3 regions of the Mesorhizobium sp. RCAM 05099 genome follow, and region 1 is predicted to be linked to each of the others. Evidence: riboswitches for the same ligand, from Rfam matches in the RefSeq annotation. Region 1 holds a riboswitch; each other region holds the start of a gene.
What was found. Region 1 has a riboswitch for thiamine pyrophosphate ahead of AC56QQ_RS13675 (YkoF family thiamine/hydroxymethylpyrimidine-binding protein). Riboswitches for the same ligand answer to the same signal wherever they lie in the genome.
Positions count from the first base shown of each region.

Region 2: another riboswitch for thiamine pyrophosphate. It lies ahead of thiC (phosphomethylpyrimidine synthase ThiC); the one in region 1 lies ahead of AC56QQ_RS13675 (YkoF family thiamine/hydroxymethylpyrimidine-binding protein).
Region 3: another riboswitch for thiamine pyrophosphate. It lies ahead of thiB (thiamine ABC transporter substrate binding subunit); the one in region 1 lies ahead of AC56QQ_RS13675 (YkoF family thiamine/hydroxymethylpyrimidine-binding protein).

Region 1 covers NZ_CM185035.1:2,757,922-2,760,113, reverse strand. The annotation lists gene AC56QQ_RS13680 (ABC transporter permease) at 1-669, opposite strand, end outside; gene AC56QQ_RS13675 (YkoF family thiamine/hydroxymethylpyrimidine-binding protein) at 715-1,323, opposite strand; TPP riboswitch at 1,314-1,427, opposite strand; gene AC56QQ_RS13670 (hypothetical protein) at 1,782-2,027, opposite strand; gene AC56QQ_RS13665 (putative RiPP precursor) at 2,130-2,192, opposite strand, start outside.
Region 2 covers NZ_CM185035.1:6,156,521-6,158,712, reverse strand. The annotation lists partial or broken gene thiC (phosphomethylpyrimidine synthase ThiC) at 1-913, opposite strand, end outside; TPP riboswitch at 993-1,109, opposite strand; partial or broken gene AC56QQ_RS30535 (radical SAM protein) at 1,633-2,192, opposite strand, start outside.
Region 3 covers NZ_CM185035.1:1,084,305-1,086,496, reverse strand. The annotation lists gene thiB (thiamine ABC transporter substrate binding subunit) at 233-1,231, opposite strand; TPP riboswitch at 1,275-1,389, opposite strand; gene AC56QQ_RS05300 (thiamine diphosphokinase) at 1,478-2,122, shown strand; gene AC56QQ_RS05295 (ABC-F family ATP-binding cassette domain-containing protein) at 2,124-2,192, shown strand, end outside.

The DNA.
Region 1 (2,192 bases):
GTTCTTGGCATTGAGCATGTAGATGCCCAGCCCCTTCGCGGCACCGGCATATTCGGCGAAGATGGCGCCGACCACGGCATAGGTGATGGAGATCCTCAAGCCGGCGAAGAAATAGGGCAGCGCCGAAGGCAGCCGCGCCAGCACGAAGACGCGCCAGCGCCCTGCCCCCATGGCGCGCAGCACCTGGCCGATCTCGGCCTCGGTCGCCTCGTAGCCCTGCACCAGAGCCACCAGCATCGGAAAGAAGGTGACCAGCGCCACCAGTAGGATCTTGGGCATCAGCCCGAAGCCGAACCACAGCACGACCAGCGGCGCGATGGCGACCAGCGGCAAGGTCTGGCTGATGACGAACACGGGAAACAGCGCGCGCCGCAGCGGCTGGAAAAAGTCGACCAGCATCGACAGCGCGAAGGCAGCGCTGAGCGAACAGGCAAAGCCGAATAGCGTGGCGCGGATGGTGGGAATGGCATTGTCGACCAGCGCTTCGCGATTGAGCATCGCCTGCGCGAAGACGCGCGACGGCGCCGGCAGTATCGTCGGCTTGATGCCCGAATAACGGGCGCAAAGCTCCCACGCCAGCAGGAGCAGCCCGACCGAGGTCACCGCCGGCGCTGCCTTGGCGAAGAGACCAGCGAGTTGACGCGAGCGGCTGGACGACGATGAGACCACGGGAGATGTCCTTGGACGGGCGCTCGCGCGCAAGCGCGGGCAGGCTCAGACAGCGGTGGGGCTGTTGGCTGAGACCGTGACGTCGAGGGTTACGTGGCCGGCGCCTGGCCCGAAGCGGCAGAAAGCCTCGTTCAGCGCCACGAAGATCGCGCCGGCATCTCCGCGCAATTTGGTGCAGAAATTCTTGGAGCGCTCATAGACGCCGGACTGCTTCAGGAAATCGATGCAGCCATAGATCTCGTCCATGTGGTCGTCGGTGCCCATCACATAGAGCGAGAACTGCGCTGCCGCCGGCTGGCCAGCGACAGCGGTTTCACGCACCGCGCGGATGGCAGCCTCCTTGCGCGGGCCGAGCGGCCCGACAGGTCCGTCAAACGCATCGGAGCGGCAGATCGGATCGTCCGGCTCGCCCGGACAGCCGCGCGAAATGGCCGCCGACAGGACGCAATGCTTGCCGCTGCGCGCTGCCGCCACGAACAGATCGCGAAGAGCCGGGAACAGGACTTCGGGCGGCCCGACAAGCAAGGTCGAGATATCATCGGTCTCGATCCTGAGCCTGTCGCGGTAGGGATCGAGCGCACCGAGCGCACCAAGAATGACGCCGACGAAATCGTCGGCCATGGGATACAGGGAAATTTGTGCGCCTGAAAACATCGCCCGCCTCGCTCCGCTGGTATTACCCAGATCAGCTTCTAGGGTCTGTGGGCTTGCCGCCCCCGTCTCAGCCCCGACCGTACGGAGCACCCCTGTGGATGCGGGGGTTAAAGCACCATTCGAGCGATTGGGAAAGCCGTTTTTTCAGCGTACTGCGCCAAAACTATTGCGCCAGGCGCCGACGGCAGCCCGCTGGACACCACCTCGCCGACAGCAATTGTGGCAAGTGGGCTACAGGCCTGCGGCGGACGATCATCTCTGCCCGGGCTTGCTTTCCACTTTGCCGAAAAGTCGCATTACCGGGCGCGCTTCCGTGACTGGAGCGCGTGCGAACATACTTCGCACTTTCAGGAGCCGTTTCAGCAGACGGCTGTAGGTGCGATGCAAAACCCTGCCGTCGGCAAGGTCGAACTCCACGCCTCCCCATCGCCTGACCGGCGCCCTGCCGGTTGGCAGGCCTAGCCGCCTGACCTGGCTGCGGCGCCCCTGACAAGGCGCCCTTGCAGTAGGCCGGCGCCGCCTCGCCCACGAGCATCCGCATCGCGGTCGGTGGGTCGCCGCCGGAAGCCAGGCACGACGATCGCGCCGATACGGTTTCCCGCCTCCACCGAGCCGGCAAGCAGCGGTCCGGTGTAAGCAGAGATGTCCAGCATGAAAGCGGCGCTGATCGGCCCCCCACGACCGGCGGGGTCAGTCGAATTCATCTTCCGGCGTCCGGTCAAACAGTGCCTTCCCTCGCCATCATTCTGCGACCGGCGATCCAGGACGACCTCGCGAACCGCCCGAGCAGGGTCGAGCCGCGCCTGTCAGCCGGCCGGTTTGGGTGAAAGCGCCCCCACGGCGGTGACGACCGAAAGTCGTTCGCGTTT
Region 2 (2,192 bases), 3.4 Mb from region 1:
GGCCTGCTCGATCAGCGTGTCGCGGTAGACCTCCCAGGTCAGGTCCTCGGCGATGCCGCCGACCTTCTCGAGCGCCTGGTAGAGCGGCACCGTGCCGATCGGCACCGGTGAATTGCGCACGATCCAGTCGCGGATGTTGTGGATGTTGCGGCCGGTCGACAGGTCCATCACCGTATCGGCGCCCCAGCGGATCGCCCACACCATCTTTTCGACCTCTTCGGCCATCGACGATGTGACCGCGGAGTTACCGATATTGGCGTTGATCTTGACCAGGAAATTGCGGCCGATGATCATCGGCTCGCTCTCGGGATGATTGATGTTGGCTGGAATGATCGCCCGCCCGCGTGCCACCTCGTCGCGCACGAATTCCGGCGTGACGAAGTCGGGGATCGCCGCGCCGAAGCTTTCACCGTCGCGCTTGAGCTTGCCGCGCAGCATGTCGCGTCCAAGGTTTTCGCGTATGGCGACGAACTCCATTTCAGGCGTGACGATGCCGGCGCGCGCATAGGCAAGCTGGGTCACCGCCTTGCCTGCCTTGGCCCTGAGCGGCCGGTTGCGAATGGGAAATTCCGGCGTCAGGCGCCCGCCCGCGGCGAATCCATTGTCTTCCGGCCGGACATGGCGGCCATCATAGGCTTCGACATCGCCGCGCGCCATGATCCATTCATGGCGAAGCCGGGCGAGGCCCTTTTCGATACTGGTTTCGACGGTCGGGTCGGTATAGGGGCCGGACGGATCGTAGACGGTGACAGGTCGGTTCGCCCGCCGTCGGATGGACGGAGATTTCGCGCATCGGCACCTTGATGTGCGGATGGAGGAGGCCGGATTTGTGGATTTTCCGAGAGGCGGGCAGTGGTCCCGTCGACACGGCGGGGGTGAGGGCATTCATCTTGAGGCTCCTTTGCTCATGCATTGGAGACCCAGTTCTGTGCCGGAAGGATGAAAAGACGCTCTGGCCGCCTGTTCGAAACAGGACTTCGGGCGTGAACTCCCGCAAAGCGCTTGCACCGTCCCTACGCCAGTATGAACTGGATCAGGTTCAACGGGTCACTGCGCCGCGAAAGCCAGCAGTATCTCAGCCCCTTGCCGGGACTCCCCTGGTGAATGCTCCGAATTGAACGAGCCGGCGCTACTTTGTCAAGCGCCTTCGGGCCGCGGGAGTGGTCGACGGCCAATCAGACCGGGCAGAAAAGCTCGCGCATGCGTCGGCGACAATCACGCCCCGAAAACCTGGGCAGGGATACGGGGATCGCCAAACCTTCGGGGCTTAAAGATCGATTCTTATGATGGTCTCGCCTTCAATCGGCACTAAACGTTTGCGCGTAGATCGCCTCGATCCGACCTGCCGTCGTCATTGGTCAGCGGCGAATTCATTTTCGTGGGCGCGGTTCGACAGATGACCACCAGTGAAGGAAACGGAAGGGCAGACTGGCCAGCCGCGGCATGTCGATAAGGACAGCCAACTGTTGCCGAATCGAGCTGCAGAAAGGCGGTTTCTTCGGCAGGGTCCGTTCGAAAGGATTGCGACCACCACGCTGCCACGGAACGGTCGTCGAGAACATCGCCAAGCTACCCAAGCCGCTAGCGAAGAGCGGTAATCCCTTTGGCCTCCGCTCATGCCGATTGCTGTGCTTACGGGGCAACCCGGTCGAGAAATGCATCGAATGCGGCAGCAACAGCGCGAATCACAAAGCGATGCTCCTGCCGCACGCGAATGAAACCCTTTTCGATGTCCACTATGCCGTCCTCGGCCAGCATCGCCAAGCCTTCGGCTGAATCGAGAAAACGGATCGGATCAGATCCGTGACCGGCACAGATTGCCGGCACATCCGCCTCGAGATCGCACATCAATCGCTCGATGATTGCCGCTCGCACGCGGTCTTCGTCGGTGAGACGGTAGCCCTTTGACGTCGCCAGACGGCCAGCTGCGATGTGCCGGGTGTAAGAATCCCGTGTAACCTCGTTCTGGACGTACCCTTCGCCGACGCGGCCGATAGCCGACGCGCCGAAACCGATCAGGGTTTTGCAGGTGTCGGCCGAGTAACCCAGGAGTTGCGCCGCAGGCGACCGGTTTTCTGCGCCAGTGTAAGCTCATCGTCCGGCAAGGTGAAATGGTCGAGCCCGATCTCTCGGTAGCCGGCGGCAACCAGCGTCTCGGCCACGGCCGCAGCCTGTTCGGCGCGGACAGCGCT
Region 3 (2,192 bases), 1.7 Mb from region 1:
GTGCTGATCGAAGTAAATTCTTGGCTCGGCTCGAGTTCCCACCCACCCCCCTCTGTCCTTCCGGACATCTCCCCCGCAAGGGGGGAGATTGCGCGTTCCACCGCCTGGGCCAATCTGCGAAGTGACAGGAATGAGCGAGGCGAAAGAGCTGCCAATCTCCCTCCTTGCGGGGGAGATGGCCGGCAGGCCAGAGGGGGGTGGCTTGGCATAAACATCCGACGCGGTTTGAACCCTATTTGCTCATCACCGCCAGCCATTCATCGACCCAGGCCTTGCGGTTGGCCGCGACCTCCTCCGGGCTGAACAGCAAGGTCTTGGTCGGCTTGACCAGTTTGTCGAAGGCCGGGTTGAGCGGCTTGTCGGTCTTGCCGGCGGGGAACATCCAGTTGGTCTCGGGGATGGCGTCCTGGAATTTCGGTCCGGTCATGAAGGTCATGAACTTTTCCGCCAGCGGATTTTTCGCGCCTGTCGTGGTGATGCCGGCAACCTCGATCTGCAGGTACTCGCCCTCCTCGAAGGACGCCGCCTGGTAGCGCTCGGTGTTCTCGGCGACCATATGGTAGGCCGGCGAGGTGGTGTAGGACAGCACCATTGGCGCCTCGCCCTTGGTGAACAGGCCATAGGCTTCGCTCCAGCCCGGCGTCACGGTCAGCACCTTCGCCTTGAGCTTGGCCCAGGCTTCCGGCGCCTTGTCGCCATAGACCGACTTCACCCACAACAGCAGGCCGAGGCCCGGCGTCGAGGTGCGCGGATCCTGGATGACGATCTTGTCGTCGGCGCTGCCCTCGACCAGGTCCTTCAGGCTCTTGGGCGGTGTCTTAAGCTTCTCGGTGTCGTAGACGACGGCGAAATAGCCATAGTCGAACGGCACGAAGGTGTCGTCGCTCCAGCCGCCCGGCACGTTGATGTCCGCCACCGCGCCATGCGGCGCGAACAGGCCGGTGGCCTTGGCATCGGCGGTTAGATTGGTGTCGAGGCCAAGCACGATATCGGCCTTGGTCGATGCCCCTTCCAGCTTGACGCGGTTGAGCAGCGCCACGCCATCGGCGACCGAAACGAAGTCGACATCGCAGCCGCATTCGGCTTCGAATTCCTTCTTCACCACCGGACCGGGCCCCCAGTCGGCGGTGAAGCTCTCATAAGTGTAGATGGTGAGCTTGTCCTTGGCCAAGGCCGGCCCGGATAGCACCACGATCATTGCCGAGACAAGAGAGTATAAAAGCGTGCGCATCGGCGCCTCCTTCGTTCGAATTGAAAGGAATTGAGGCGTCGGACTGTCCGAAACGTCTAATCCCTCCGCCGGTACAAACCGGATCAGGTTCAGCGGGTTGGCGAGACTGCCTCTCAGCCGGTCCGCGAAGATCGCGTCCGGCACCCCGTTAGAGCGTTTCGACACATAGGCCCGGCCGATGAACCGCGCAAGTGGGAGTCTGCCGGCCTTCCGTTTCCGTTGCCGGGCTGGTAAGGGCCACAAGATATGAGCACATTCACCATCCTGCTTGGCGGCGATCTCATCCGCACGCCCCGGCTCGACCGCCAGGTCGAGGGTTCCCGCGTGATCGCCGCCGACGCCGGCATCGGTCATGCGCGGCTGCTCGGCCTTGTCCCGGAACTGTGGGTGGGTGATTTCGATTCGGTGCCGGCCAATCTGCCGGATGCTCTCGCCGCCGTGCCCCGCCGGACCTTTCCGGCGGAGAAGGACAAGACCGACGGCGAACTGGCCATCGCCGCCGCGTTCGAACGCGGCGCGACCAGCCTTGTGCTCGCCGGCGCTTTCGGCGGCAAGCGCGCCGACCACGCCTTCCTGCATATGGCGCTTGGCCTGCGGCTGGCCGAAGCCGGGACCGAGGTGCTTCTGACCAGCGGCGCCCAGGAAGCTGTCCCCCTGCTGTACGGAACGGCTGGCTTCGACTATGCCGACGGCACGCTGTTTTCGGTGCTCGGCTTTTCCGAGCTTGCCGGCCTGACCGTCACGGGCGCCAAATGGCCGCTGAACCACGTGAAGGTGGCGTTCGGCTCGTCGCTGACCATTTCCAACGAGGTCAAGGGCCGCCTCGGAATCGCCCTGGATCATGGCCGCGCGATGCTGCTCGCTCACCCCTATCCATTACCCGAAAGCTGATATGGCCCCGCCCCTTCTCAATCTCGACGGGATAAAACTGACCTTCGGCGGCACGCCGCTGCTCGATGGT